4 regions of the Streptomyces sp. NPDC013157 genome follow, and region 1 is predicted to be linked to each of the others. Evidence: riboswitches for the same ligand, from Rfam matches in the RefSeq annotation. Region 1 holds a riboswitch; each other region holds the start of a gene.
What was found. A riboswitch is a leader RNA that binds a small molecule or an ion and turns the genes downstream of it on or off. The one in region 1 is predicted to bind cobalamin.

Region 1 (7,449 bases):
CTGGTCCCCGCGGCCATCATGTCCATCGCGGCCGCGAACCTCTTCACCCGCAACATCTACCGGGACTTCATCAAGCCGGACGCCACGCCGAAGCAGGAGGCCCAGGTCTCCAAGCTGGTCTCCCTGCTGGTGAAGGTGGGCGCGCTGGTCTTCGTGCTCACCATGGACAAGACGGTCGCCATCAACTTCCAGCTCCTCGGCGGCATCTGGATCCTGCAGACCTTCCCGGCCCTGGTCGGCGGCCTGTTCACCCGCTGGTTCCACCGCTGGGCCCTGCTGGCGGGCTGGGCGGTCGGCATGGTCTACGGCACGGTCGCCGCGTACGGCGTGGCCTCCCCGACCCAGGCGCACTTCGGCGGCTCGTCCAAGGAGATCCCCGGCCTCGGCCAGATCGGCTACATCGGCCTCACCGCCTTCGTGATGAACGTGGCGGTCACGGTGATCCTGACCTTCGCCCTGAAGGCCTTCAAGGCCCCCGAGGGCATCGACGAGACGAATCCCCAGGACTACACGGCGGACGCGGGCGACCCGGGCGTGGAGGTGGAACTCCCGCCGGCTGTCGCAGGGAGCGCCCACTAGAACGCGCCCCAAAGGGGTACGGGGAACTGCGCGAGCAATCACACACAACCCGTAGCGGGCCGCCGAGATCAAGCACCACGGCGGCCCGCTACGGCCATCTCCCCGGCATCGCTACTCCCGCGTCCGCCGGGCCATCTCGTCCCAGAAGCGGTCCAGTTCACGGACCCGCATGCCGACCCAGCGCGGTGTCTTGCGGTGCAGCCCGCGCGGCAGCCAGCGCCGCACGCTGCCGGGCAGCAGAGCCTGCTGCTGACGACAGAACGGCTCGCGGATCTCCCCCCGGGGCAGCCAGCCGCGGGGAGGGTACGGGCAGAGCTGGAACTTGCAGTCGGGCAGACAGGTCATGCCCGGTGCGGGCGGGGTGGACGTGCCGATCCGCAGGCCGGGCCGCAGCGGCTCCCGGTTCGTACGGATGCACGGCGGCAGCGGCATACCGGGCTGCTCCGCGCGGGCCAGGCGCTCCTCGACCCCGTCCGGCTGCCCGTCCCGTTCGATGAGGTTCAGCATGACCAGGACGTCGGCGACGAGCCGCTGGGCACGCGGGTCCAGGGTGCTCCAGCCGACCGACGGCGGGATCCACAGGCTGTGTTTGCGGTAGCCCCCGCCGGTGTCGGCGCGGGCCCCGATGTTGTCGGCCGCGCCCTTCTCGTCGATCCACAGGAACCGCTCCGGCTGTCCGGTCTCCAGGGCGAGAGCCACCAGATCACCGGCTTCGGCGACGAACGGATGCAGACACCGCCGGGGCGTCCCGCCGGACCCTTCGGCCGGCCCCGGCGGCGGGTTCACCGTGCCCGTCATCGACAGCCACCGCCGCACGGTCTGGACCGCGGTGGCCCCGCCGCCGTCGGCGCAGTCCTCGAGTTCCCACAGGCACAGGGCCTGCAACAGGCTGAGCTGGGCGTACCAGCACCGGGACTGTTGCAGCACGGTCTCCGCCTGCCGGATCAGATCGGCGCGCCCGCCGGGGTAGGTCTCCGGATACCGCTGACGCCGGTTGGCCGCGTACTTGAAGCCCTGGGCCAGCGCGGCCTCCAGGGCGAGCGGCAGGTCGGGGGCGCCGTCGGTGAAGTTCGGGTCGAGGTGGCGCAGCCACTTGGTGAGGCGTTCCCGCGCCTCGTCACGGTGGGCCTCGTCGACGGAACCCAGGAGCATCGGGACCATCCAGGCCCGCATCACGAACTCCCGGAACAGGCCGACCCGTTGCTTGCGGTAGCGGTCGTTGAGCTCCTTGCGGTCCTGCTGCAGCCGCCGGACGCGCTCGGTCGACACGGTGCCCGAGAGCGACCTGGCCGACCTCGCACGCCCCATGTCCTTGGCCCACGTCTCGTACTCCCGCCGCTTCCAGGCCTTCAGCTTGTCGAGCCGGTCCTCGTACTCCCGCACCGGGTCGCTGTTCAGACCGACCCGCTCGCGGATCACGGCGAACGCGGCGTTGCCGCCGGCGCCGAACTCCTGCGCGAGGGCCAGGCGGGTGGAGTAGGAGGACTCCTCGATGCCGATCTCGAAGAGCTCCCAGTACAGCGGGGTGGTGTCGACCCGGTCGGACACCTTGCGCAGCGCGGCTCCGAGTTGCTTGAGCAGCCTGCGCTTGGCGTCCCTCAGCGTGCGCCGGTCCCCCTTGAAGGCGGGCCAGCGTGCGCGCACCGCGGCCACGATGTCGCCCAGGTGCCGGGGATCGGCCTCCGCGCTCTCGATCTCCACGGCCGCGGCGTAGAGGTCGAGGGCCTTCGGATCGTCCGTGCGACGGCTCGCGGCGTCGCGCAGCCGCTGGGCGGGAGTGCGGCCCCCGACGGTCGACTGCCGGACCCGGTCGGCGACGCTCTTGCGCACGACGGCCCGGATCCCGCTCCCCGGATCCGGCAGCCCCGCCTCCCGTGCCCGGGACAACAGCACCAGCGCGATGAGCAGTTCCCGGCTGGGACCGGGCGGCTGCAGCGCCTCTTCGACCAGTTGGCCGGCACCCCGCTCCCCCAGCTGGTTCAGCAGCCGGTAGCCGAAGTAGGCCTGGATGATGCTGTGCGGGAACCGGACCCTTCGCTCGGAGCCCTCCACCAGCTTGAGCCTGCCCGCCTGGGCCGCGAGACGGGCGAGGCCGGCCTGGCACTGGTCCAGGTTCCCCGCGCGCAGCCGTCGGCGTTCCTCGTCGCCGAGCCGTTCGCACAGCGCGTCCCAGATCTGCCGCCGGTGCCAGTCGGAGAGGGCGTTGCCGTGTCTGCCGTAGTGGTCGAACGTCCGGTCGGCCCAGACGCGTTCCGCCAGGGCCAGGGCGCGCCGGGCCGGACCCGGGTGCAGGACCTCCGGGTCGAGCAGCTCCGGGAGGCCGACCTCCAGCTTGTCCTGGAGCAGTCCGACACAGGCCAGGGCCGAGACCAGTTCGAGGGCGTCACGGCGCTCCTGCGGGGCCAGCGCGACATCCTCCCGCAGCTTCCCCTCGCACAACGCCTCGGCCCAGCTCTCCATCAGCCACAGCCGCAGGGTGGCCCGGTCGCGGCCGCGGGCGTTCAGGTGATGGGGATCGTGGTGCCGAAGGTCCTGTTCCAGGGCGCCGCGCCGGTGGAGTTCGCGGGCGATCTGGAGGTAGATCGGCGACTCGGTGACCTCCGCCGTCTCCACGATCCAGTCCACCCGGCGCTCGTCGCCCTCCGGTACGCCGGCTTCGACGAAGCGCACCGCCGCCTCCTCGCCGAGCGGTTCCAGTTCGACGATCGCGGCCGAGGTGTTCTCCAGCGGACTGTGCGGCCGGGAGGCGATGACCAGGGGCAGCTTCTCCTCGTGGGCGCGTTCGATGGCCCGGCGGATGATGTTGTCCCGGTTCTGCTGCTGGTGGCCGTCGTCGAGGAGGGCCTCCTCCAGACCGTCGGCGAGGACGACCGGCTTGTCGTCGGCGAGGAGTTGCTGCCAGACCCGGTCGGTCTTGGTGCGCGCCAGGATGCCCTTGGGCGCCTCGTCCGCGAAGCGCCGCCTGGCCAGGAGTTCGAAGTTGAGGTCGGCACCGTCCACCGCGTCGCGGAGCCGGATCGGCACCGGGACGGCGTTCTGGTGGGCCAGGAGTTCGGTGAGCCGTACGAGGACGGCGGTCTTGCCGGCGCCGACGCCGCCGACCAGCAGATAGGGCCGACGCGTGTCGCGCTCCCGCAGCCGTTCGGCGATGACCTGCGCGACCTCGTCCCTGCCCACGATCTCGGCGGTGTCGGGGCCGGCGGTGGGCACCAGCTTGCGGGGATCCCGCAGCGCCTTGGCGAGATAACGCCGTTTGGTCCAGCGGTACCACCAGAACAGGAACAGTGCGGCGGCGACGGAGGCGGCGAGGATCGGACCGACGAACTTGATGACGGTTTCGAAGCCGACGTCGTTGTGCCGCCGCCATCCCTCGAACCAGGTCGTACTGCCGCTGAAGAGGATGTACAGCCCCTCGACGATCCAGGCGAGCAGTGCCAGCACGGCGACGATCCAGATCGCCCTGGTGACGTTGGCGTAGGAGACCCACCGGTGCCACTTCCTGGGACGGGTGGCGCCGCGGTGGGCCTCCATACGGATCGTCAGGGCGTGCCAGCGGCCCACGAGACCGGCTCCGACCCGGTTGCCCGCGCGCCGCAGGCCCAGTGTCGCCATCGGCGCGTCGCGCGGTTGCTCCTTGCCGGGCGGGTGACGGACGACCCTTGTCATGGTGCCTTCTCCTTGCGCGTTCCCGGAGTGGTTCTCGGAACGAAGGGCCCCCGCGGGCACCGGCACCTCCTTCCATGGAAGCACTCCCGGCACAGCCCGCAACCCGGGCGCCCCACCGGGGAAAACGGGAGGTTCCCGCATGCGGGAGTCCGGCAGACTCGCACCATGGACATCACGATCCGGCCCGTGGACCCCACCGAACACGCCGCACTCGGCGAGCTCACCGCCCAGGCCTACCTCCGGGACGGCCTCCTCGACTACGGCGAGGGCGACGCGTACCTGCCCGTGCTGAAGGACGTGGCGAGCAGGGCGGCCGCCGCCGAGGTGCTCGTGGCGGTGGAGGGCGAAAGGCTCCTCGGCGGCGTCACCTTCGTCCCCGGCCCCGGCCCGATCGCCGACATCGCCCGCCCCGGCGAGGCCGAGATCAGGGCGCTCGCGGTCGCACACGAGGCCCGCGGCCGAGGTGCCGGCGAGACTCTCGTCCGCGCCTGCATCGACCGCGCCCGGGCCACGGACGGCTGCACGGCCGTCGTCCTGTCGAGCCAGCGCGCCATGCACACCGCCCACCGGCTCTACGAGCGCCTCGGCTTCGTCCGCACACCGGAGCGCGACTGGAATCCCGTGCCGCACCTGGACGACATCACTCTCCTCACCTACGAGTTGACGCTCTGACACCGCCACGACACAACATCTGGGGGTGGCATCGCGGCCCGGCACCAGATGTATGCTCATGCTCGCTGTCGCCGCAGGGGAATCCGGTGTGAATCCGGAACTGTCCCGCAACGGTGTACTTGTGCATGTTCGTGCACAGGAGTCAGTCCGAGGACCTGCCGACAGCACGCCCAGCCACCCGGTTCGGGCGTTCTGACGTCCGGGCCTCGTGGAGTGGGCCAGGGTCTCGACGCGTGCCCGCGCGCTCGTGCTGCCCCCTGCCCTCCGCCAGGCCCGTGCCCAGCGAGGGAGAGCCCCACGTGACCATCGCGCCAGCCGACCCGGCTTCAGCGACCAGCTCTGCGGAATCCGCGGCGGACGACGGTCCCGGTACCGCGTTGCTGCGGACCCTGACCGAGCTGACCGCCGACCTCCCCGACGCCGACCCCGGCCGGGTCGCCGCCGCCGCGTTGCGGGGGCGGTCCGCGCGGGCCGACGAGTCGGAGTTGCGCGAGCTGGCCACCGAGGCCGCCGCCGGTCTCATCTCCGAGGACCCCGCCTACTCGCGGCTGGCCGCACGTCTGCTCACCGTCTCCATCCGCGCCGAGGCCGCCTCGCAGGGCGTGACGTCCTTCGCCGAGTCCGTGGCGGTGGGCCACCGCGAGGGCCTCGTCGCCGACCGCACCGCCGAGTTCGCCCGGCTGCACGCGGCCCGCCTCGACGCGCTCGTCGACCCGGCCGCGGACGACCGCTTCGGCTACTTCGGCCTCCGTACGCTCCACAGCCGGTACCTGCTCCGGCACCCGATCACCCGCAAGGTCATCGAGACGCCCCAGCACTTCATGCTCCGGGTCGCCGCCGGTCTCGCCGAGGACGACACCGTCAGGTCGGTGGACGAAGTCGCCGCGCTCTACGGGCTGATGAGCCGCCTCGACTACCTCCCGTCCTCCCCCACCCTCTTCAACTCCGGCACCCGGCACCCCCAGATGTCGTCCTGCTACCTCCTCGACTCCCCGAAGGACGAGCTGGACTCGATCTACGACCGCTACCACCAGGTCGCCCGGCTCTCCAAGCACGCCGGCGGCATCGGTCTGTCGTACAGCCGCATCCGCTCGCGCGGGTCGCTCATCCGCGGCACCAACGGGCACTCCAACGGCATCGTGCCGTTCCTGAAGACGCTGGACGCCTCGGTCGCGGCCGTGAACCAGGGCGGCCGGCGCAAGGGCGCCGCCGCGGTCTACCTGGAGACCTGGCACTCCGACATCGAGGAGTTCCTGGAGCTGCGCGACAACACCGGTGAGGACGCCCGCCGCACCCACAACCTGAACCTCGCGCACTGGGTCCCGGACGAGTTCATGCGCCGGGTGAACGCCGACGAGCCGTGGTCGCTCTTCTCCCCCGCCGACGTACCGGAACTCGTCGACCTGTGGGGCGAGGAGTTCGACGCGGCCTACCGCAGGGCCGAGGCGGCGGGGCTGGCGCGCCGGACCATCCCGGCCCGCGACCTGTACGGCCGGATGATGCGGACCCTCGCGCAGACCGGCAACGGCTGGATGACGTTCAAGGACGCGGCCAACCGGACCGCCAACCAGACGGCCACCCCCGGTCATGTCATCCACTCCTCCAACCTCTGCACGGAGATCCTGGAGGTCACGGACGACGGCGAGACGGCCGTCTGCAACCTGGGGTCCGTGAACCTCGGTGCGTTCGTCGACACGACGGCCGGTGACATCGACTGGGAGCGGCTCGACGAGACCGTCCGCACCGCCGTGACCTTCCTCGACCGGGTCGTCGACATCAACTTCTACCCGACCGAGCAGGCCGGCCGGTCCAACGCCAGGTGGCGGCCGGTGGGGCTGGGCGCGATGGGGCTCCAGGACGTCTTCTTCACACTGCGGCTGCCCTTCGACTCCGCCGAGGCGAAGGCCCTCTCCACCCGGATCGCCGAGCGGATCATGCTCGCCGCGTACGAGGCCTCCGCCGACCTCGCCGAGCGCAACGGTCCACTGCCGGCCTGGGAGAAGACCCGCACCGCGCAGGGTGTGCTGCACCCCGACCACTACGGCGTCGAGTTCACCTGGCCGGAGCGCTGGGCGGCGCTGCGCGCGCGGATCGCGACCACGGGCCTGCGCAACAGCCTCCTGCTCGCCATCGCGCCCACCGCGACCATCGCCTCGATCGCGGGCGTGTACGAGTGCATCGAGCCGCAGGTCTCGAACCTCTTCAAGCGCGAGACGCTGTCCGGTGAGTTCCTCCAGGTCAACTCCTACCTGGTGCAGGACCTCAAGGACCTCGGCGTCTGGGACGCCCGCACCCGGGAGGCGCTGCGCGAGGCCAACGGCTCGGTGCAGGACTTCGTCTGGATCCCGCAGGAGGTGCGCGACCTCTACCGCACCGCCTGGGAGATCCCGCAGCGCGGCCTGATCGACATGGCCGCCGCCCGCACCCCGTACCTGGACCAGGCCCAGTCCCTGAACCTCTTCCTGGAGACGCCGACCATCGGCAAGCTCTCCTCGATGTACGCGTACGCCTGGAAGTCGGGCCTGAAGACGA
Region 2 (7,449 bases), on a different contig from region 1:
AGGAGCAGGTGCTGGAGGGTCTCGACGCGGCGCTCGCCGCCGACCTGCTCGCCGAACCCGGGCCCGGCCGCGTCCGGTTCGTGCACGCCCTGGTCCGCGACACCGTCTACGCGGACCTGTCCGGCGCCCGGCGCTCCCGGCTGCACGCCCGCGTCGCGCGCCTGCTGCGCCACCACCGGCCCGGTGAACTCACCGCCCTGGCCCACCACTTCGCCCGTTCCGGCAGCACGGCCGACGCCCCGCTCGCCATCGACTACGCGCTGCGCGCCGCCGAGGCCGCCGAGCGGCGCTACGCCCACGACGTCGCCGTCGCCCTGATCCAGCAGGCGATCGACACCCGTACCGCGACCACGGGCGACGACACTCCGCCCGACCGGCTGATCGAGCTGCTGGTACGGCTGCTGGGCGCGCAGGTGCGCACCGGTGCGACCGACGCGGCCCGGCGCACCCGGCAGCGCGCGGTGGAGCTCGCCGAGCAGGCCGACCGCGGCGACCTGGTCGCGGCCGTGTACGGGGCCTGGACCGAGCCCGCGGCCTGGCGCAGCCGGCTCGAAGGGCCGTACGACCGGACCGCTCTGGCCCGCCTCGAACGGCTCGCGGCCGATCCGGGGCTGGACGGGCCGACCCGGGCCCGGGTCCTCCAGGTCCTCGTGGACGCGGTCGCCGCCGAGGACCAGCCCCGGGCCCTGGAGGCGGCCCGCGCCCAGCTGGACCTCGCCCGTGCCGACGGCGAACCCCGGCTGATGGCCGCCGCGTTGATGACCTCGGCACGGCTGCTGCCGCACGAGAACCGGACCGGCACCCGGCCGGCGCTCACCGCCGAGCTGCGGGGCCTCGCCCAGGCCCACGACCTGCCCGCCTATCGCTGGGTCTGCGAGAACCTGGACGCGATGACGGCCGCCGCCCGCAACGACCCGGCCGCCGTGCACCGGCACACCGTGGAGGGCCTGGTCCTCGCCCGCCGCTACCGGCTGGTGTGGGCGCAGGGGCTCAGCGCGGCGACCTCGGCGATGCTGGCCTGCGTGACGGGGCGCTTCGAGGCGGCGGAGGCCGCCTATGCCGAGGCGGACACCCTGCTGCAGCGGGTGGGCGCCCACCACGCCACGGGTCTGCGCACGCTCGGGCTGATCACCGTGCGGCTGGTCCAGGAGCGTGCGGCCGACGTCGAGCCGCTGGTCCGGGCGGTGTACGAGTCGGCGCCCGGCCAGGTCGCGGTGGCGTGGGCGCTGGTCCTGGCGCGCCAGGGCAGACTCGACGAGGCCCTGGCCGTACCCGTCTCCGCGGAACCGCCACGGGACCATCTCTACGGCCTGGAGCTCGACTTCCGCGCCCAGCTCGCCGTACTCCACGAAGACCACGGCGCGGCGGCCGCCCTCCTCGGGCACCTGCGGCCGCTGCGGGAGCAGCTGGCCGGCGCCGCGGGCGCGGCGTACGCGAGCCGACCGCTCGCGCACGCCCTCGCCGACCTGCACCGGCTGCTCGGCGAGGACCGGGCGGCGGCCGAGGGCTACGCGCTGGCCGAACGCACCGCGCTCGCCTGGGGTTCGGCCCACCTCGCGGCCGACACCCGCCGGGCCGCGGCGGACCTGGCCGAGACCCGGGCGCGCCGCCGCACCTTCGCGACCTGACGACCCGGCACCGGGCCACCCCCGTCGTCAGCCGCCGAGCGCGGTGTCCACCACCGCCTTGGCCTCCTCCTGCACCCGGGCCAGGTGGCCGGGACCCTGGAAGGACTCGGCGTAGATCTTGTAGACGTCCTCGGTGCCGGACGGGCGGGCGGCGAACCAGGCGTTCTCCGTGGTCACCTTGATGCCGCCGATCGCCGCGCCGTTGCCCGGAGCCTCCGTGAGGACGGCGGTGACCGGCTCGCCCGCCAGGGTCTCGGCGGTGACCTGGGCCGGGGAGAGCTTGGCGAGGAGGGCCTTCTCCTCGCGGGTGGCGGGGGCGTCGATGCGGGCGTAGGCGGGTTCGCCGAAGCGGGCGGAGAGGTCGGCGTAGTGCTCGGACGGGGTCTTGTCCGTCACGGCCGTGATCTCGGAGGCGAGCAGGGCGAGCAGGATGCCGTCCTTGTCGGTCGTCCAGACCGAGCCGTCCCGGCGCAGGAAGGAGGCGCCGGCCGACTCCTCGCCGCCGAACCCGATGGCACCGCTGACGAGTCCGTCGACGAACCACTTGAACCCGACCGGGACCTCGACCAGTTGACGGCCGAGGTCGGCGGCGACCCGGTCGATCATCGAGGAGGAGACCAGGGTCTTGCCGACGCCGGCGTCCGCCGCCCACTGCTCGCGGTGGCGGTAGAGGTAGGAGATGGCGACGGCGAGGTAGTGGTTGGGGTTCATCAGGCCGGCGTCGCGGGTGACGATGCCGTGCCGGTCCGCGTCGGCGTCGTTGCCGGTGGCGACGCGGAACTCGTCCCGCTTCTCGATCAGCGAGGCCATCGCGTACGGCGACGAGCAGTCCATACGGATCTTGCCGTCCCAGTCCAGCGTCATGAACCGCCAGGTGGGGTCGGTGTACGGGTTGACCACGGTGAGGTCCAGGCCGTGCCGTTCGGCGATCCGGCCCCAGTAGGCGACGGAGGCGCCGCCGAGCGGGTCGGCTCCGATGCGCAGCCCGGAGGCCCGGACCGCGTCGAGGTCGAGGACGCTGGGCAGGTCGTCGACGTAGACGCCCATGAAGTCGTAGCGGCCGGTGGTGGGTGCGGCGAGCGCGCGCTCGTACGGGATGCGCCGTACGTCCTTCATCCCGCCCGCGATGATCTGGTTGGCGCGGTCCTGGATCCAGGAGGTGGCGTCGGAGGCGGCGGGGCCGCCGCTGGGCGGGTTGTACTTGAAGCCGCCGTCGGCGGGCGGGTTGTGCGAGGGGGTGACCACGACGCCGTCCGCGAGACCGGTGGTGCGGCCCCGGTTGTGGGTGAGGACGGCGTGCGAGACGGCGGGGGTGGGGGTGTAGCCGTCGGCGCTGTCGACGAGGACGGTGACGCCGTTGGCGGCGAAGACCTCCAGCGCGGTGACCTTGGCGGGCTCTGACAGGGCGTGGGTGTCCGCGCCCAGGAAGAGGGGGCCGTCGGTGCCCTGGCCGCTCCGGTACTCGCAGATGGCCTGGCTGGTGGCGGCGATGTGGTCCTCGTTGAACGCGGTCGTCAGCGACGATCCGCGGTGTCCCGAGGTGCCGAACGCCACCCGCTGGCCCGGGTCGGACGGGTCGGGGTGCAGCGCGTAGTAGGCCGTGACCAGCCGGGCCACGTCGACGAGGTCCTCCGGAGCCGCCGGCCGGCCCGCTCGCTCATGCGGCATGAGTCCACTTCCTCCGCAGTCGTTGATCGATCGCTGGCCGCCCATCTTTCCTTGTCAGCGGCCACGAACGCGAGTACGGCACCGGCCGCGCGCCGAAGACACGGCGGGTTCACGACCGGTTCACAGCAGGGGTACCGCGGCGGGCGGGCGCTGTTCGAAGACGTCCGTCCACGGCTCGTAGCCGAGGTGAGCGAACGCGGGAGGGCCCCCGGACGGTTCCGGTGGGCCCTCTCGTGTCGTTCGGTGTCGCCGTGGTGTGGCGCGGTGCCGGTCAGTGCGGAGCGGCCACCGTGCGCGCGGCGGCCGGCGCCTTCGCCGGCTTCGGGTTGAGGACGCGCTCGGCCAACTCGCCGAACAGCAGGCCGAATCCGCCCCACAGCACTGCCTGGATGGCGAGCGCCGAGAGCCGGAACCGCCACAGCAGGGTGGCCGGGAAGTCCTTCGGCACCTCGTTGACGACGGGGAGGAACTGGTAGGCCAGCCCGATGACGACCGCGAACGCGGCCACCGCGAGCACGGTCGCCCACCAGGTGCCCAGCCGCGGCTGGAGCCGCTTGCCGAGGATGGCGGCGGCGACCGCGAGGAGCACGCTGAGCAGCATCATCAGGAAGTACAGCGTGGTCCGCTTGCCGATGGTGTCCGGGTCGCCCACCGACGGCGGGTTGGCCGGGTACTTCAGGAACGGCACCACGTACACGGCGGCCAGGGCGCAGCCGGACAGCAGCAGCGCCGTCCCCCGCGCCGAGAAACGGCCGACGCGGCCGAGGGCGAAGCAGTAGGCCAGGGCAGCGATGCCGCCGAAGGCGACCCCGTAGACGAGGACACCGGTGGCCAGGCCTGCGGTGGACTGCAGGGAGCGGGAGACGACCTCCATCTCGTGCTCGTGCGCGTGGGCGTCCTCGAAGCTGATCGCCTTGTCGACGTTCGGCTCACCGAGCAGGTAGGCGACGACGAGGGCGAGCAGGCCGGCGGCCAGGCCGGCGAGCATGCCCCGCACCAGGAGGTTCCGGACCGTTGCGGAGTTCATGGGGGGTACGGCGTCCCTCGCGTCAGTGGCAGGGGAAGCCGAGCAGGTGGCGGGCGTCGTGCACCCACTCGTGGACGTCCGTGCCGCTGAACACGGAGGTGGCGCCCTGCTCGGCGCCGACGAAGTAGAGCAGGATCAGCATCAGGATGCCGAAGAAGACCGCCCAGGGAGCTATCGCGGACAGCGGCAGCTTGGCGGGAACGGCGGGGGTGTTGGCTGTCGGCGGAGCGACGGTCTGCGCCATGGCAGGACCTCCTCTGGGAGTTCGCGTCCCAACTCGGTGGTGCACAGGACGACGGCCACGGGTCTGACTCACGAGCAGCCCGGGGGCTCTCGCATACAGTGGCGCGACCGTTCCGGATTCCCACCGGCTTCCGTCTCGCCGTCGTCGATATCGGACAGACCGTACCGCGTGTCAGGGGCACGGCCAAGACCGCGTCACCAGGCGTGATCTTCGTCTCGCGCCTGGTGGGCGGCCGGTGGGGCGGATCGGGCGGGTGGGGCGAGGCCGAGTTCGCGTTCGCCGAGCGGGGCGAAGAAGCGGTCGACGTCGGCGTCGGCGACCTCGGCGAGGGTGGCCGGGGACCAGTGCGGGGTGCGGTCCTTGTCGACGACCTGGGCCCGGATGCCCTCCACCAGGTCGTGGGTCGCCAGGGTTGCGCAGGAGACGCGGTACTCCTGGTCCAGGACCCGCTCCAGCGAGCCGAGTCGCCGGGCCCGGCGCAGCGCCGCCAGCGTGACCTTCAGGGCGGTGGGCGACCTGGTGAGCAGGGTGTCCGCCGTCTCCTTCGCCGCCGGGTCGCCGTGCGCGAACAGCCGCTGGACGATCTCCTCGACGGTGTCGGCCACGTAGCAGGCGTCGATCCACGCCCGGTGCCCGGCCAACTCCCCGTCGGGCGCCTGTCGTACCTGCCGGGCGAGCGCCTCGGGTACGGGCAGGCCGGCGAGGTCGGCGACGAACGCGGGGATCGAGCCGGACGGCATGCAGTGGTCGGCGAGGCCGCAGAGCACGGCGTCGGCGGCCCCGATCCGGCCGCCGGTCAGAGCGAGATGGGTGCCGAGTTCGCCGGGCGCACGGCCGAGCAGATACGTGCCGCCGACGTCGGGCACGAAGCCGATCCCGGTCTCCGGCATGGCGATCCGTGACCGCTCGGTGGCGATCCGGACGCTGCCGTGCGCCGAGACACCGACCCCGCCGCCCATCACGATGCCGTCCATGACCGCGACGTACGGCTTCGGGTACCGGGCGATGCGGGCGTTGAGCCGGTACTCGTCCCGCCAGAACGCGGCCGCGGCCGACCCGTCGCCGTCCCGGGCGTCGTCGTGGACGGCACGGATGTCCCCGCCCGCGCACAGGCCGCGCTCCCCCGCGCCGCTGATGACGACGGTCTCGACGGCGGGGTCGTGCTCCCACTCCGTGAGCGCCTCGTCGATGCGGCGCACCATGGCGTGGGTCAGCGCGTTGATGGCCTTCGGCCGGTTCAGCGTGAGGTGCGCGGCCCGTCCGTCGACGTGCAGCAGGACGTGTTCCTCGGCGCCGGTCATCCGGACACCTCCGCCGGGCCGCGGGCCACGATGAGGCGCATGATCTCGTCGGTTCCTTCCGGGACGGGTGGACGCGTGGGTCACGGACGATCTTCTCGTGTCCGTCGCGTCCCCAGCACGCCGACCCGTCGAAGGGCGTGCCGCTCGGTGGTCAGGGGCGGCGGCCGGCGGCGACGAAGGGGGCGCCGAAGAAGCGGAGTCGGCCGGTGTCGGCCTCGGCCTTCCAGAAGGCGGTGACGGGGCCTTCGGTGACTGGCGGTGCCCGTGTCCTCTTCAGGCCGGTCCGGCCCGGTACCGAACGGGCGGCTCCGCTGGAGGTCCGGTGAACCGGCAGGGAACTCTTGGTCATGGGTTTCCCTGGACGGCCGTTCGAGTACAAAGGGCTGCCTAACATGAGGCGATCACGAACGGTACGAACCCCCGGGAGCTCGGGATGGTGTTGTCCGGCCTCAGCTGGAGGTCGTTGCGTCCCTGGGCGGTCGTCGGTGTCGCCGTCGTGTGCCTGGTGGCCGGAGTTCTGGCGCTCACGCACGACTCACGCCCCGCGCACGCCGACCCGGCCGCGCTGCCGCACACCACCGTGGAGGTGTCCGCCAGCCGCTGCGGCCGGGGGTGGAGCGCGCCGGTCTCCGGTGTCCAGGTCTTCGACCTGCACAATCCGACCGACGGGGCCGCCGAGGTGCTGCTGGAGGACCCGAAGAGCCGGGCCGTGTACGGCGAGGTGGAGGACATCGGGCCCGGAACGACCCGCGAGCTCACCGTCCGGCTCGGCAAGGGCGCGTACGCGTTCAAGTGCGTGCCCGACGACGCCGACGCCGTCACCGGGCCGACCGTCCGGATCGCCAGGGGCAGCAGCGGGCCGGCCGCGGCCCCGGTCACCGAGCACGATCTGATCCCGCCGGCCCTCGCCTACCAGAAGTGGGTCGGCAGCGGCCTGTCCGACGTCGTACGGCTGACGGCCGCCCTGCGGGACGCGATCGACCGCGGTGATCTCGCCGCCGCCCGCACCGCCTGGCTGCCGGCGCACCTGGAGTACGAGCGGCTGGGCGCCGCGTACGACGCCTTCGGCGACGCCGACGGCGCGATCAACGGCACGGACGCGGGACTGCCCGGCGGGGTGCACGACAAGGACTTCACCGGCTTCCACCGGATCGAGTACGGACTGTGGCACGGCGAGTCCGCCGCCGGCCTGCGCGGCCCGGCCGCCGGCCTGGTGAAGGCGGTCACCGCGCTGCGCGACGACTGGGCACAGACCCGGATGGACCCCGCCCAGCTGGGGCTGCGGGCGCACGAGATCCTGGAGAACACGGTGCAGTTCGAGCTGACCGGCCGTACCGACTACGGCAGCGGCAGCAACCTCGCCACCGCCCGCGCCAACCTGGACGGCACGGTGGAGGTCATGTCCCGGCTGCACCCGCTGCTGGCCACCCGGTACGCGGATCTGGCCGGTCTGGAGAGCGAGCTGAAGCAGGCGGGCACGGTGCTCGACGGCTTCGATCGCGGCGGCACCTGGACAGCGCTGGGGAAGCTCGGCCACCGGCAGCGGGAGGACGTCGACGCGGTCCTCGGCGACCTGGTGGA
Region 3 (7,449 bases), on a different contig from region 1:
CCGCTCACACCCTGGCAGTTGGCGGTGCGGATGGAGTGGAACCGCCCGTGGGACCAGATCCCCTACGGCTCCCGCAACATCGCCGTCTCGGAGGCCGAGGCCCATCTGCGGCGCCTGGTGAAGCTGGGCCGGGCGGAGGCGGTGGCGGGGAGCGAGCCGGTGACCTACGTGGCGGTACAGGCGATGCGGCTCAGTTGACCGCACCCTCGGCGGTGATCAGCATTTCCGCCAGGTCGGCGAGGGTGGCCAGTTGGCGGGGGTTCATCTGGGGTGCGCGGGCCGCGAGGCGGACCAGGCCGCTTTCGCGGAGGCGGGAGAGCGGGTCGGCCCGGGCCTCCAGGCTCTGGAGCACCGGCTGGAGCGCCTCGTACAGTGCCTCGGGCTCGTCGGCGGTGAAGAAGCCGGGCGGGAGTCCGAAGAACCGCCGCAGCCGGTCGGTGTGTTCGAGGCTCGGCAGCCCGCTCTTGCGCCACTCGCTCAGCCACTGCCGGCTGGTGCCGGCGATCGCCGCGAGCTCGCCCAGCGAGTACCGCTTGCCGTCCGGGCGGCGCCGGTTCTCGCGGATGAAGTCCAGCCGCTGCCGCACCCGTTCGGCGAGCCCCGCCTCGGGCGCGGCCCCGCCTGCGAGAAGTTCGGCGACCACCCCGACCGGGATCCCGGTGCGGTACGACAGGTCGGCCACGTCCAGCGCCTCGGAGAGCCGTCCCGGACGTCCGGTCAGCTCCCCGAGCCGTTCCAGTACGCCGGTCAGCGGGGCATGGGCGTCACTCACCAAGGTCCCCCTGGACGCGCGTGATCGGTCGGCCGGCCGAGCGGGGCCGGGCAGACGCGAGGCTATCGAATCACCGGTCCCGCCCACCAGACATGACAAGAACCGCTGCCCAAGAGGGCAGCAATTGTTGACATATGACGGACCGACACGAAAGGATCACGTCACCAGGCCACGGTCGAACCGACCCGCCCCGGGTGCCGCCTATGGGGGAGTGGCATCCGGGGCGACCAGCCGCCCCGCCTCCTCCCGGAAGGTGAGGCGACCGATGCCGCAGCCCGTGCTGCTCCTCGGTGCCGGACACCGGTGCGCGTACGACGAGTTCGTGCTGACGCGCATCGCCGCGGCCCGCCCGGTGCTGCTGGTGGACGCCGCGCCGCCCGCCTGGGCACAGTCGTGCCTGGCCGGTCACCTCGCGGCGGACCCCGGCAAAGGCGGCGCGACAGCGTCGGCGGTGGTACGGTTCGCGGCCCGGCACCGGGTCCGCGGCGTGCTGACCTACTCGGGCGAGTACGCGGTCGCCGCCGCGAGGATCGCCGGGCAGTTGGGGCTGCCCGGCCCCTCCCTCGCCGCGGCCGAAGCCTGTACCGACCCGCCCGTGTTGCGCGCGCTGCTGGCCGCCCGCACCGTTCCCACCGGCGACCCCGGCGACCTCGGCGCCCCCGGCGCGCCCCGCGTCTCCGCCGAGACGGTCGTCCTCGACGGCGAGATCCGCATCGCCGCCATCACCCGTACGACCCTGGGCCCGGCGCCCGCCCGGCAGCCGCTCCGGCACACCGTGCACGCCCACGACGGCCTGCTGCACAACCGTTTCCTGCGCCTGGCCGTCGACCGCACCGTGCACGCCCTCGGCGTCGACCGGGGTGTCCTGCACATCGGCCTCACTCTCACCGACCGCGGCCCCCGGGTCACCGACGTCGCCCCGCATCTGCCGGGCGACCTGATCCCGCTCCTCGTCAAGCGGGCCACCGGTGTCGACCTCGCCCAGGCCGCGGCCGCCCTCGCCACCGGCGAGGTGCCCGACACGACGCCCACCCGGCAGCGGGCGGCCGCGATCCAGTTCGCCTACCCTGCCGCCACCGGCCGCCTCGACCGCCTGGACCTCTCCCCCGACGCCGCCCACGAGTCCGGCGCCGACCGCATGCTCCTCACCCAGCACACCGGCACCCACGTCACCGCGGGCCCGCACGCCACCGCCGCCGACCGGCTGGCCCTCTGGGTGGCGCTGGGCGAGACCCCGAACGCCTGCGACGACGCACTGCGCCGCATGGCCCGCCACCTGTCGGCGGAGATCACCCCGCTCGCGAACGCGGCCTAAGGGTTTTGGCCAAGAGTCAGGAGTTCGATCCCGTGTGCATCCCGTTCGGGAAAGAAACTGGATCGCCGGGCGCGTCCCGCCCTACGGTGCCGCCATGAGCAATCACCCGGAAGCGCCTGTCGCGCCCGTCGAGGCCTACGAACCCCCTTACTACGTGGCCGTCTTCACCACGGTGCGGACCCAGGACCAGAGCGGCTACAGCGAGACCAACGCACGCATGGAGGACCTGGTCAAGGACATCCCCGGCTACCTGGGGATGGACCACGCACAGACTCCCGGCGGGCTGGGCATCACCGTCGGGTACTTCCGCGACGCCGAGGCGCTCACCCGGTGGCGGACCGACGCCGAGCATCGCGCGGCGCAGCAGCGCGGGCGGGCCGAGTGGTACGAGAGCTACACCCTGCACGTGGCGAAAGTGGAGCGGAGCCACGGCTTCACGCGGGGGTCGGCGCTCGAAGGCTAGAAGGCGATCGACCGTATCAACTGCCCCGCCGCACCCAGGACTTCGACTTCCCCTCGGCTCATCGTCGGATTGGCCGCCCGGCGGCGCAGGGCCTCCGTCAGTCCCTCCTCTGTCAGTTCGCCGGGGTCGGCGAGCAGGGCCGGCAGCATGTCATGGGCCAACGGGTACGCGCCGAGGGCCACTTGGGCGAGGATCACCGCGGACATGCCCCAGTCGAGTCCGGGCGGCCCGTCCTCGGCGTTGCTCCAGTCGATGACCCGGGGACCGTCGGGGGTCATCATCACGTTGTCCGGATGCAGGTCGAGATGGAGGACCCGGGCGCCGGGGTCGGCCGGGTCCCGGCCGGGCACGGTGTGCAGCTCCCGCAGCAGCGAGGCGAGCAGCGCACCGCCCTCCGCCGGGCCCGTCTCCCCCGCCAGCAGCGCCGCCAGCATGGTGGGCCCGGACAGCCGCTCCATGACCAGTTCGGTACGGGACCCGGTGGGCCGTACCCGGGGCGCCGGGTACCCGTACTCCCGTACGTACGTCATCACCGCGCCCTCGGCGGCCGCGTCCCCCCAGCCGTCCCGGTCCCGGCGCAGCACCCAGGCCTCGTCGAGCTCGTACACGTCGGCCGAACGCCCTGAACCGAGCAGTCTCCCCGTCATGGCAGGACCATAACGAAACGGTCCCCGCACAGCCCCCTCTCAGCTTCCCCGGGGCGGCCGGTAAAGTAGCCGGGTCGTCATCACCCGTACGGGGGGAAGCCGGTGCAATTCCGGCGCTGACCCGCAACCGTGAGCCACACGCCCCGTGGCAAGCCGGACCGCCGCGCCCGGGACGTTGATCGGCTCGTGTGCGCCGGCACCCGTCGTCGCACGGCACCGTCGAGGTTTACGGAGCCGAGCCGCCGGGGTCTCCCGCGCTGCCCGGCTCCCCGCAGGGAGAGGCACCCGCCGACCATGACCGTTCTCCGCCGCACCGCCGGAGTGCTGGCCGCCACCGCCGTCATCGGTACCGCCACGCCCGCGACGACCGCACTGGCCGCCGGCAGCACGTCCCCGTCACCGTCCGCGTCGGCGGTGCTCCCGTCGGGGCTGTACGGCGCTACGGACCCCAAGTTCGACGGCGTCTGGCGCCAGTCCCTCGCTCTGCTGGCCCAGCGCGCGGTGGGGGTGACCCCGGCCGTGAAGGCGGTGGACTGGCTGGCCGGGCAGCAGTGCGCGGACGGCGCGTTCGCCGCGTTCCGCGCCGAGCCGACGGCGGCCTGTGACGCCAAGGTGACGGTCGACACGAACAGCACGGCCGCCGCCGTACAGGCACTGAAAGCGGTCGGCGGGCACGACGCCGCCGCGGACAAGGCCGTGACCTGGCTGAAGTCGCAGCAGAACAAGGACGGCGGCTGGGGCTACACCCCGGGCTCGCCCAGCGACACCAACTCCACCGGCGTGGTCGTCGGCGCGCTCGCGGCGGCCGGCGCGAGCGCGCCGAGGTCGCCGTACGACCTCCTCGCCAAGTGGTCCCTCCCGTGCGGCCAGGACGGTGGCGGTGCTCTCGCCTACCAGCCGGACAAGCAGGGGAAGCTGGCCGCCAACGCGGACGCGACGGCGGCCGGCGTGCTCGGAGCCCTCGGCAAGGGGTTCGTGACGACGGCCGGGAAGGCCCCGGCGAAGGGCCCCGCGTGCGCCGACTCCGGCAAGACGCTCACGCGGGAGGAGGTGGCCCGCAACGGCGCCGCGTACCTGGCGGACGCCATGTCCACGACCGGCCACCTCGTCTCCGCGCTCCCCGGCGCCACCCCGCAGCCGGACTACGGCAACACCGCCGACGCGGTCGTCGCCCTGGCCGCGCAGGGCTGGACCGCGCAGGCGCGGAAGCCGTACGCCTGGCTGGAGGCGCACGCCGCGCCGTGGGCGGCGCAGAGCGGGCCCGCGGCCTACGCCGAGCTGGTCCTCGCCGCGCACGCGACGGGCGCGGACCCGCGCGACTTCGGCGGCACGAACCTCGTGACGGCGCTGAACGCGACGGGACCGGCCCCGCAGGCCGCCACCGCGAAGCACGCCGAGAAGCACAGCGAGGGGAAGAAGTCGGGCAACAGCGTGTGGTGGATCGTCGGCACCGGGCTCGTCGCCGGTATCGGCATCGGCTTCCTGTTCAGCGGCCGCCGGAAGCAGCAGCAGCCGTGACCGCGGTCCGTCGTGCGGCGCTGCTGCTCCTGGCCGCGCTGACGCTGTGCGCGACGGCCGCCGGGCCTGCGGCGGCCACCGGCTACCGCTACTGGTCCTTCTGGGAGCGGGCCGGCGCGCACTGGACGTACGCCACGCAGGGCCCCTCGACCGCGCAGCCCGCCGACGGGTCGGTCGAGGGGTTCCGCTTCGCGGTGAGCGAGGACTCGGCGGACGCGTCCCAGCCGCGCGGCACGGCGGACTTCGGGACGATCTGTGCGGACACCCCCGCCGTCGCTGGCCGCAAACGGGTGGGGCTGGTCGTCGACTTCGGTACGACGGGGGACGCGCCGTCGGGAGAGCGGCCGCCTGCGCGGCGGACGGCCTGCGCGGTGGTGTCCGAGGACGCGACGACGGCGGAGGCACTGGCGACGGTGGCGAAGCCGCTGCGGTACGACACGAACGCGTTGTTGTGCGCGATCGGGGGGTATCCCTCCCGGGGCTGCGGCGAGAAGGTGACGGCGACGGCGGGGGCCGGGGGTACGCCGGGCAGCGGACCGTCGCTCGGACCGGCGGCCGGTGTGGGAGTTGTCGTGCTCCTCGCCGCGGGAGCCTTCTGGCAGACACGGCGGCGCAGAAATGCCTGACACCGCGGGCCGGTGGGAGCTTCCCGCGCAGTTCCCCGCGCCCCTGACGGGGCACGTTCCAGCCTTGGACAGTCGCACCACCGCGGGCCGGTGGGAGCTTCCCCCGCAGTTCCCCGCGCCCCTGACGGGGCACGTTCCAGCCTCGGACAGTCGCACCACCGCGGGCCGGTGGGGGCTTCCCGCGCAGTTCCGCGCGCCCCTGACGGGGCACGTTCCAGCCTCGGACAGTCGTGCCGCCGCGAGCCGGTGGGGGCTTCCCGCGCAGTTCCGCGCGCCCCTGACGGGGCACGTTCCAGCCTCGGACAGTCGTGCCGCCGTGGGTCGGTGGGGGCTCGCGGCCCTTGCGGGGCACGTTCTGGCTGCGGGCAGTCGTGCCGCTGGGGCGGCACGGGTGGGCGCAGCGGCACCCCGCGAGCGCGGGCGAGTGAAACCCGCCGTCCCCCGGCACCAGCGTCGCTCACCCGTACACCCCGGCGCCTGGTGGCTCTGGTCGCTCTCGATGGGGGTCGCGGCGTCGCGGACCACCAACCCGCTCCTCCTCGGGCTGCTCATCGCGGTCACCGCCTACGTCGTGGCCGCCTGTCGCAGCCGGACCGCCCCCTGGGCGCGCTCCTACGCCGCGTTCGCGCGGCTCGGCCTCGCCGTCCTCCTCGTGCGGCTCGCGTTCACCGTCGTCCTCGGCTCGCCCGTCCCCGGCGCGCACACCCTCGTCACCCTCCCCGAAGTCCCGCTCCCGCACTGGGCCCAGGGCATCCGCCTCGGCGGCCGGGTCACCGCGGAGGCGCTCGTCTTCGCCCTCTACGACGGGCTCCGGATCGCCACCCTCCTCATCTGTGTCGGTGCCGCGAACGCGCTCGCCAACCCGGCCCGGCTGCTCAAGTCCCTGCCCGGGGCCCTGTACGAGCTGGGCGTGGCCGTCGTCGTCGCGCTCACCTTCGCCCCGCACCTCGTCGCCGACGTACAGCGGCTGCGGGCCGCCCGGCGGCTGCGCGGCCGTCCCGACTCCGGCATCCGCGGCCTGCTCCAGGTCGCGCTCCCGGTCCTGGAGGGCGCGTTGGAACGGTCGGTCGCCCTCGCCGCCGCGATGGACGCGCGCGGGTACGGCCGCAGTGCCGACGTCCCGGACCGGGTCCGCCGTACGACGGCCGGGCTGACCCTCGGCGGTCTGCTCGGCGTCTGCGCGGGGCTGTACGGGCTGCTCACCACCGAGGGCGGCGGCTACGGGCTGCCCGTCCTGCCGGCCGGGGTGGCCGCCGCGCTGGCGGGGCTGCGGCTGGGCGGCCGGCGTTCGCCACGCACCCGGTACCGGCCGGACCCGTGGGACGCGCGGGCCTGGCTGGTGTCCGGGGCGGGCGCCGCCGTCGCCGCCCTGCTCACCCTGGCGTCCGTCCGCGACCCGGCGGCCCTGCAGCCCGGTGTCGTACCGCTGGTCGCCCCCACGCTTCCGCTCTGGCCCGCGGCCGCCGTGCTGCTCGGCCTGCTGCCCGCCCTGATCGTTCCCGAGGGTCCCGAGGAGGAGCCGTCGTGATCCGTTTCGAGGACGTCTCCGTGACCTACGACGGCGCGGCCCGACCCGCCGTGCAGGGGGTCGACTTCGAGGTGCCGGAAGGGGAACTCGTCCTGCTGGTGGGCCCGTCCGGGACCGGGAAGTCGACGGTTCTGAACTCCGTGAGCGGGCTCGTGCCGCACTTCACCGGCGGCACCCTGCGCGGGCGGGTGACGGTCGCCGGCCGGGACACCCGGACCCACCGGCCGCGTGAACTCGCCGATGTGGTGGGCACGGTGGGGCAGGACCCGCTCGCCCACTTCGTGACCGACACGGTGGAGGACGAACTCGCCTACGGGATGGAGTCGCTGGGGATCGCCCCGGCCGTGATGCGGCGGCGGGTGGAGGAGACCCTCGACCTGCTGGGGCTCGCCGAACTGCGGGACCGGGCGATCGCCACGCTCTCGGGCGGACAGCGGCAGCGGGTCGCGATCGGGTCGGTGCTCACCCCGCATCCCGCGGTCCTGGTGCTCGACGAGCCGACCTCCGCCCTCGACCCCGCCGCCGCCGAGGAGGTGCTGGCCGTGCTGCAGCGGCTGGTGCACGACCTGGGCACGACCGT
Region 4 (7,449 bases), on a different contig from region 1:
GAGGGTGCGCCGGGGCGCGTGCGCCGGGGCACCGTCACATCAGGGGCGTGAGGAACCGGCGCAGCCGTTCCTCGTACTCCTCCGGGTCGGCGTTCCACATCGCGCCGTGCGGGGCGTCCGGGACGGTGTGCAGGGCCACCAGGTCGGGGCGCCGCTCGGCGAGCCTGCGGGAGTACACCCAGGGGGCCACCGTGTCGTCCGGGCCGTGCACGATCAGGGTGGGCACGGTCAGCTGTTCCGGGTCGACGGGGTCGGCGGCGTGGTCGGCGTGCAGGCCGACTCGGCCCTGGGCGGCGCGTACCGCGAGCGGCAGCAGGGGTTCGGGGGTGTGCCGGGCCTGGGCGAGGGCGCGCAGGGTGGCCTCCCAGCTGAGTACCGGGGAGTCCAGGACCAGCCCGGAGATCCGATCGCGCAGTGCCGAGTGGGCGGCGGCGCGCAGCGCCATGGTGGCGCCGGTGGACCAGCCGTGCAGGACGACGCGGCGGGCGCCGTAGCGGACGGCGTAGCGGATCGCCGCGTCCAGGTCGCGCCACTCGCTCTCGCCGAGGTGGTTCAGGCCGTCCGGGGGTCGCGGGGCGCCGAGGTCGCCGCGGTAGGCGAGGGCGAGGACCGGCAGGCGCCGGGCGTGCAGAAACGCCATGACGTTCATGGGGTGCTCGCGGGTGGTGCCGAGGCCGTGCACCGCGATCACCCAGGTGTCCCGGTGGCCGGGCACGAACCATGCGGGCAGCGGGCCGAGTTCGCCGGGCAGGTCGATGTCGGCGTACTCCAGGCCCAGGGCCGTGCCCGGGTTGCCGACGTGGACGTTGGCGGTGAGCCAGGCCGGGTCGCCGGTCTCGAAGGTGCCGTGGGTCACCCGCTCCAGCCGCCGTACGACGGTGTCGGCGGTGCTCGCGGCGGACTCCAGGACGGCGCCGACGACCGCGTGCGAGCCGTCGCCGGCCAGGCCGTAGGTGCCGGGGCGCAGCGAGGCGAGGTCGCGGGTGAGGGTGATGCGGCCGGCCGCGGTGCCGTGCACGGTGAGCCGGGGTTCGGTGGGCAGGGGGCGGCCGGGCGGTGCCTTCAGCGCGGCGTCACTGGCGAACCGCCCCGCGGCCACACCGGCCGCACCGGCGGCGAGTACGGCACCGACGGCAGCGACCGTGACTTTGACTGGGCGCACCTGTCCAGTGTCCGGGCGGACTCCGGTGTCGGCCAGTGGAGGAGGGAGAAATCGACGAAGCCACTGGATCCGCCTTCCCGCCCGGCCGGGGTTCACCCCTCCCGCTGCCCGTATCCCCTCAGCTTCTCCCCCGCCTCCGTCACCTGGTCGGGGGAGAGCAGGGTCGGGGTCAGGCCCGGGACCGCGGACGCCGTCAGCCACAGGCGGCACATCCACTCCAGCTGGGCGGTGCGGTCGTAGGCCTGGGTCAGGGTGGTGCCGTAGGTGATCGTGCCGTGGTTCTGGAGGAGGCAGCCGGAGCGGTCGGCCAGGGCGCGGAGCATGTTCTCGGCCAACTCGTGGGTGCCGTACGTCGCATACGGGGCAACCCGGACGGCGCCACCGAGGGCGGCGGACATGTAGTGGATCGCCGGCAGCTCGGGGACGAGCGTGGAGACGGCCGTCGCGTGGACGGCGTGGGTGTGGACGACGGCCCCGGCGTCGGTGCTGCGGTAGATCGCGAGGTGCATCGGCAGTTCGCTGGTCGGGACCAGGGTGCCGAGGACCTGGCGGCCGGCGAGGTCCACGCCCGTCACGTCGTCCGGAGCGAGCCGGTCGTAGGGCACACCCGACGGTGTGACCAGCACGGTGTCGCCGACGCGGACCGAGACGTTGCCGGAGGTGCCGACGACGAGTCCGTCGGAGACCGTGCGGCGGGCGGTGGCGACGAGTTCGAGCCAGGCGTCCGCCTCCTCCGCGCGTACATCCCGCCTTCGCGGCTCCGACACACCTTGTGCGCCGGCCCGTCCGTCCCGTCCGTCGCGCTCGTCCCGCCGCTGCTCAACCATGGCCCGATCCTGTCAGGCGACGCCCCAACCGGCCTGCGCGGCAGGGCACTTTAGGCCGGACGTCCCGAATCCAGTAGAGCGCAAACCGCCACAAAGAGTTCCATTTCCCGGCTTGGCTGAAGATCGCCGAGGATACGCCGATCTTCCAATAATCTCTGGACGATTTTTCGTACACGTCGCCATTCCGGGGGGAAACATGGCCCGTGACCGTATTCCGCCGTCCCGCCACCGCGTCCGCGCCCTCGCGGCGTCCGTGGCGGCGCTCGCCCTCGCGTGCACCGCGACCGCGTTCGCCGGCACACCGGCGTCCGCGGCGAGCCTGCCGAAGGGGCATGACGTCTCCTCGCACCAGAAGAACGTCGACTGGACGAGCGCCAGGGCGAACGGCGCCAGGTTCGTCTACATCAAGGCCACCGAGTCCACCACCTACCGCAACCCGTACTTCGACCAGCAGTACAACGGCTCCCGCGAGGCCGGCATCAGGCGGGGCGCGTACCATTTCGCCCTGCCGGACAAGTCGTCGGGCGCCCGGCAGGCCGCGTACTTCGTGGGCCACGGCGGCACCTGGACGGCGGACGGGTGGACGCTGCCGCCCGCGCTCGACGTCGAGTACAACCCGTACGACAAGAAGCACCGGTGCTACGGGCTGAGCCACTCCGGGATGGTCCGGTGGATCAGGTCCTTCAGTGACGAACTGAAGCGGGAGACCGGCCGGCGGCCGGTGATCTACACGACCACGAACTGGTGGGACCTCTGCACCGGCGGCAGCAGCGCGTTCGCCGCCGACCACGCGCTGTGGATCGCCCGCCACGGCTCCGCGGACGCCGGGACACTGCCGGCCGGATGGTCGTCGTGGACCTTCTGGCAGTACGACAACAGCGGCAGCCTGCCGGGTGACCAGAATCTCTTCAACGGGTCGGCGGGACGGCTGAAGTCGTTCGCCCTGGGCCTCTGACCAACGGGCGACTGGGCCGCCGGACCGGAACCGGGACGGCGGCCTCGCCCCACCCCGCCCACGGCCACCCCGAAAGTCGATCTCATACACCACCAGGACTGCCCCAGTTCACCTTCCGTTCATTCAGGTTGCCTACGGTCCAACAGCCAATGACCTCGAAAGATTGCCTGGGTAAATGGAAAACTTCTCGCTGATCCTCGCGATTGTGGTGGTAACCGCACTCGCGTTTGATTTCACGAACGGTTTCCACGACACCGCCAACGCGATGGCCACGACCATCTCGACCGGTGCGCTCAAGCCCAAGATCGCGGTGGCCATGTCCGCCGCGCTCAACCTGGTGGGCGCCTTCCTCTCGGTGGAGGTCGCCAACACGATCTCCAAGGGTCTCGTCGACGAGAACGGCATTCGTCCCGAGGTCATCTTCGCCGCCCTCGTCGGCGCCATCCTGTGGAACCTGGTGACCTGGCTGGTGGGTCTGCCCTCCAGTTCCTCGCACGCCCTCATGGGCGGTCTGATCGGCGCCACCGTCGCCTCCGCCGGCTTCGGCGCGGTCCACGGCGACGTGCTCGTCACCAAGGTCCTGCTCCCGGCGGTCGCCGCCCCCGTCGTCGCCGGCCTCGCGGCGATGCTCTCCACCCGCCTCTCCTACACGCTCTCGAAGAACGCCGAGGACGAGGCCACCCGCAAGGGCTACCGCGCCGGCCAGATCGCCTCCGCCGGCCTGGTCTCGCTCGCGCACGGCACCAACGACGCACAGAAGACGATGGGCATCATCACCCTCGCGCTGATCGCGGGCGGTGCCATCGCTCCCGGCTCGAACCCTCCCACCTGGGTCATCCTCTCCGCGGGCCTCGCCATCGCGCTCGGCACCTACATCGGCGGCTGGCGGATCATCCGCACCATGGGCACGGGCCTGACCGACCTCCAGCCGCAGCAGGGCTTCGCCGCCCAGACCAGCGCGGCCACCGCCATCCTGGCCTCCTCCCACCTCGGTTTCTCCCTCTCCACCACGCACGTCGTCTCCGGTTCCGTGATGGGCGCGGGCCTCGGCCGCAAGGGCGGCACGGTCCGCTGGTCCACCGCGACCCGCATGATGGTCGCCTGGGTGCTCACCCTCCCCGCCGCCGCGCTGGTCGGCGCGCTCGCCGAGTCCGTGACGGACCTCGGCGACTGGGGTACGGCGGTCGTCGCCGTCTTCCTCGTCGCCTCCAGCGCCGCGATCTGGAAGCTCTCCCGCCGCGAGGTCGTGGACAGCAGCAACGTCGTCGGCACCGAGGAGCCGGCCGGTGTGGTGACCACGGCGATCGCCGCCGTGACCCCGCCGCCCGCGGGCACGGTCGCGGTCACGGACGACCTGACCGCCACCATCCCCGCCCCTGCCTCCACCTCCGCCCCGGCCGCTCCCGCGCCCGACCCGGCCGCCACCGTCTGACCCCGAGGAAGAACCGACATGAACATCGACTGGGCAGCCATCGGCTCCGTCTTCGGCGTCAGCCTCGTGGCCACCGTGGGCCTGGTGACCCTCTTCACCCTCGGCATCAAGGGCCTCTCCGCCCGCGAACGCGCCACCGCCCAGGGCGGCTCCGCGGCCCTGGCCGTCACGGCCGCCTACCTCTGCTTCGCGGCCTGCGCGGCGGCCGTGGCGTACGGCATCCACCTGATCGTGGCGAAGGCCTGACACGAGAAGGCCTGACACGAGAAGGCCCGTCGCTCGAAGGCCCGATACAAAGGGCCTCGTCGGCACCGCGAAGGCTCCTCTCCATCCCCCGGGGAGGAGCCTTCGGCATGCCCCACAGGCCCCGCCGGGCAACTGGTGTGGGCCTTCCCACACACTCCCCTCGCAGGTCAACGCCAGGTTGACGGGTCTTCCGGGGGCGTGGTGGACTTCCGGAGCCATGTACGGCGGCAAGAGAGGAAGCCGGTGTGAATCCGGCGCGGTCCCGCCACTGTCACCGGGGTAGCAATCCCCGGGAGCCAGGAACTCTCACCGCCGGTCTCGTCGAACCAGGGCGCGGACACCCTGAGTGAGGACATAACGCCATGCGCGGCTGCCGATCGAGGTTGAGTACCCGGCCCGTTCCCGACCCCGCGGCCGGCTGAGCCGATGGGTGCCGATCGCGTCTTCGCGTACGGCGCCGCCGCCGGCCTTCTCGGTGATCTGCTGCTCGGCGATCCGCGCCGGGGGCATCCGGTCGCCGTGTTCGGACGGGTGGCCGGGGCCGTGGAGCGGGTGCTGTGGCGGGACCACCGCGGGTGGGGCGCGCTGCACACCGCCGTGTGCGCCGGCGGCGCCGTGGCGCTGGGTGCCGTGGCCCAGCGGATCGTACGACCGTCCACCGCCGCGTCCGTGGTCCTCACCGGCGCGGCCACCTGGGCCGTGGTCGGCGGTACTTCGCTCGCGCGCGAGGCCCGCGGCATCGGGCGGGCCCTGGAGGCCGGCGACGTCGAGGCCGCCCGCGCCCGGCTGCCGCATCTGTGCGGACGGGACCCGCAGGCCCTGGACGCCGACGGGATCGCCCGTGCGGTCGTGGAGTCGGTCGCCGAGAACACGAGCGACGCGGTCGTGGGCGCGCTGGTGTGGGGAGCCGTGGCCGGCGTCCCCGGGCTGGTGGGGTTCCGGGCCGTCAACACCCTGGACGCCATGGTGGGGCACAAGTCGGCCCGGTACCGGCGGTACGGGTGGGCTTCCGCGCGGCTGGACGACCTGGCCGGGTGGCCGGGGGCACGGCTCACCGCCGTGCTGGCCGCGGTGGCCGGGGACGAACGGCGGGGGGCCGTACGGGCCTGGCGGGCCGACGCGGCGAAGCATCCGAGTCCCAACGCGGGGCCCGTGGAGGCGTCGTTCGCGGGGGCGCTGGGGGTGCGGCTCGGGGGGACGTTGTCGTATGCGGGGCGGGTCGAGCACCGGCCCGTGCTGAACCAGAAGGGGCGGGCCGTGGAGGTCGCGGACATCGGGCGGGCGGTGCGGCTCTCCCGTCGTGTCGGTCTGCTCGCGCTCGGCGTGACCGTCGCCGCGCGCCTCGTCGCGAAGGGACGTACGTCATGAGCGGTGGCCTCCTCGTCGCCGGTACCACCTCCGACGCCGGGAAGAGTGTGGTCACCGCCGGTATCTGCCGGTGGCTGGTGCGGCAGGGTGTGAAGGTCGCGCCGTTCAAGGCGCAGAACATGTCCCTCAACTCCTTTGTCACGCGCGAAGGTGCCGAGATCGGGCGGGCGCAGGCCATGCAGGCGCAGGCCTGCCGGGTGGAGCCGACCGCGCTCATGAACCCCGTGCTGCTGAAGCCCGGCGGCGAGCAGAGCAGTCAGGTCGTGCTGCTCGGCAAGCCCGTCGGCGAACTGAGCGCGCGCGGCTACCACGGCGGGCGGCAGCAGAAGCTGCTCGGGACCGTGCTCGACTGTCTCGCCGAGTTGCGGGGCACGTATGACGCGGTGATCTGTGAGGGGGCCGGCAGTCCGGCGGAGATCAATCTGCGCCGGACCGACATCGTGAACATGGGGATCGCCCGGAATGCCGGGCTGCCCGTGCTCGTCGTCGGTGACATCGACCGCGGCGGTGTCTTCGCCTCGTTCTTCGGGACCGTGGCGCTGCTCTCGCCGGAGGACCAGGCCCTCGTCGCCGGGTTCCTCGTCAACAAGTTCCGCGGGGACGTCTCGCTGCTGGAGCCGGGCCTCGACATGCTCCACGGGCTCACCGGGCGGCACACCTACGGCGTCCTCCCCTTCCGGCACGGCCTCGGCATCGACGAGGAGGACGGCCTCCGGGTCTCCCTGCGCGGGACCGTGCGCGAGTCGAACGTCGCCCCGCCCGTCGGGGAGGACGTCCTGCGGGTCGCCGTCTGTGCGATCCCCCTGATGTCCAACTTCACGGACGTGGACGCGCTGGCCGCCGAACCGGGCGTCGTGGTGCGGTTCGTGGACCGGCCGGAGGAGCTGGCCGACGCCGACCTCGTCATCGTCCCCGGCACCCGGGGGACGGTCCGCGCCCTGGAGTGGCTGCGGGAGCGGGGGCTGGCCGAAGCGCTGCGGCGCCGGGCCGCCGAACGGCGGCCGGTGCTCGGCATCTGCGGTGGCTTCCAGATCCTCGGGGAGCACATCGAGGACGAGGTCGAGAGCCGGCGGGGGCGGGTGGAGGGTCTCGGGGTGCTGCCCCTAAGGGTGCGGTTCGCCCCCGAGAAGATCCTTACCCGGCCGGAGGGGACGGCACTCGGCGAGCGGGTCGAGGGGTACGAGATCCATCACGGGGTCGCCGAAGTCGTCGGCGGCGATGCCTTCATCTCTGATGACGGAGGACACAGCCTGGACGGCTGCCGGGTCGGGCAGACCTGGGGCACGCACTGGCACGGCTCCCTGGAGTCGGACGGTTTCCGCCGGGCCTTCCTGCGCGAGGTGGCGGCCGCCGCGGGCCGCCGGTTCGTACCGGCCCCCGACACCTCGTTCGCCGCGCTGCGCGAGGAGCAGCTCGACCGGCTCGGCGACCTGATCGAACAGCACGCGGACACGGACGC

Region 2: it holds a riboswitch for cobalamin, as region 1 does, so the genes downstream of both, ACFY6U_RS08230 (CbtB-domain containing protein) here and ACFY6U_RS47855 (ribonucleoside-diphosphate reductase subunit alpha) in region 1, are expected to answer to the same signal.
Region 3: it holds a riboswitch for cobalamin, as region 1 does, so the genes downstream of both, ACFY6U_RS36895 (prenyltransferase/squalene oxidase repeat-containing protein) here and ACFY6U_RS47855 (ribonucleoside-diphosphate reductase subunit alpha) in region 1, are expected to answer to the same signal.
Region 4: it holds a riboswitch for cobalamin, as region 1 does, so the genes downstream of both, ACFY6U_RS16075 (cobalamin biosynthesis protein) here and ACFY6U_RS47855 (ribonucleoside-diphosphate reductase subunit alpha) in region 1, are expected to answer to the same signal.

The regions. Positions count from the first base shown of each region.
Region 1 is NZ_JBIBAK010000026.1:27,757-35,205, reverse strand. Features, by position in the region: gene mctP (monocarboxylate uptake permease MctP) at 1-579, shown strand, start outside; gene ACFY6U_RS47865 (ATP-binding protein) at 691-4,245, opposite strand; gene ACFY6U_RS47860 (GNAT family N-acetyltransferase) at 4,411-4,917, shown strand; cobalamin riboswitch at 4,935-5,095, shown strand; gene ACFY6U_RS47855 (ribonucleoside-diphosphate reductase subunit alpha) at 5,217-7,449, shown strand, end outside.
Region 2 is NZ_JBIBAK010000002.1:620,280-627,728, forward strand. Features, by position in the region: gene ACFY6U_RS08215 (BTAD domain-containing putative transcriptional regulator) at 1-1,628, shown strand, start outside; gene pgm (phosphoglucomutase (alpha-D-glucose-1,6-bisphosphate-dependent)) at 1,656-3,296, opposite strand; gene ACFY6U_RS08225 (CbtA family protein) at 3,568-4,323, opposite strand; gene ACFY6U_RS08230 (CbtB-domain containing protein) at 4,346-4,567, opposite strand; cobalamin riboswitch at 4,604-4,745, opposite strand; gene ACFY6U_RS08235 (enoyl-CoA hydratase/isomerase family protein) at 4,762-5,868, opposite strand; gene ACFY6U_RS08240 (hypothetical protein) at 6,020-6,217, opposite strand; gene ACFY6U_RS08245 (EfeM/EfeO family lipoprotein) at 6,302-7,449, shown strand, end outside.
Region 3 is NZ_JBIBAK010000015.1:245,794-253,242, reverse strand. Features, by position in the region: gene ACFY6U_RS36920 (MBL fold metallo-hydrolase) at 1-198, shown strand, start outside; gene ACFY6U_RS36915 (XRE family transcriptional regulator) at 191-772, opposite strand; gene ACFY6U_RS36910 (hypothetical protein) at 1,038-2,087, shown strand; gene ACFY6U_RS36905 (antibiotic biosynthesis monooxygenase family protein) at 2,182-2,550, shown strand; gene ACFY6U_RS36900 (phosphotransferase) at 2,547-3,197, opposite strand; cobalamin riboswitch at 3,252-3,383, shown strand; gene ACFY6U_RS36895 (prenyltransferase/squalene oxidase repeat-containing protein) at 3,492-4,715, shown strand; gene ACFY6U_RS36890 (SCO2322 family protein) at 4,712-5,341, shown strand; gene ACFY6U_RS36885 (CbiQ family ECF transporter T component) at 5,841-6,869, shown strand; gene ACFY6U_RS36880 (ABC transporter ATP-binding protein) at 6,866-7,449, shown strand, end outside.
Region 4 is NZ_JBIBAK010000004.1:613,568-621,016, reverse strand. Features, by position in the region: gene ACFY6U_RS16100 (alpha/beta hydrolase) at 35-1,162, opposite strand; gene ACFY6U_RS16095 (class II aldolase/adducin family protein) at 1,255-1,989, opposite strand; gene ACFY6U_RS16090 (lysozyme) at 2,186-2,944, shown strand; gene ACFY6U_RS16085 (anion permease) at 3,120-4,376, shown strand; gene ACFY6U_RS16080 (hypothetical protein) at 4,395-4,622, shown strand; cobalamin riboswitch at 4,807-4,949, shown strand; gene ACFY6U_RS16075 (cobalamin biosynthesis protein) at 5,049-5,990, shown strand; gene ACFY6U_RS16070 (cobyric acid synthase) at 5,987-7,449, shown strand, end outside.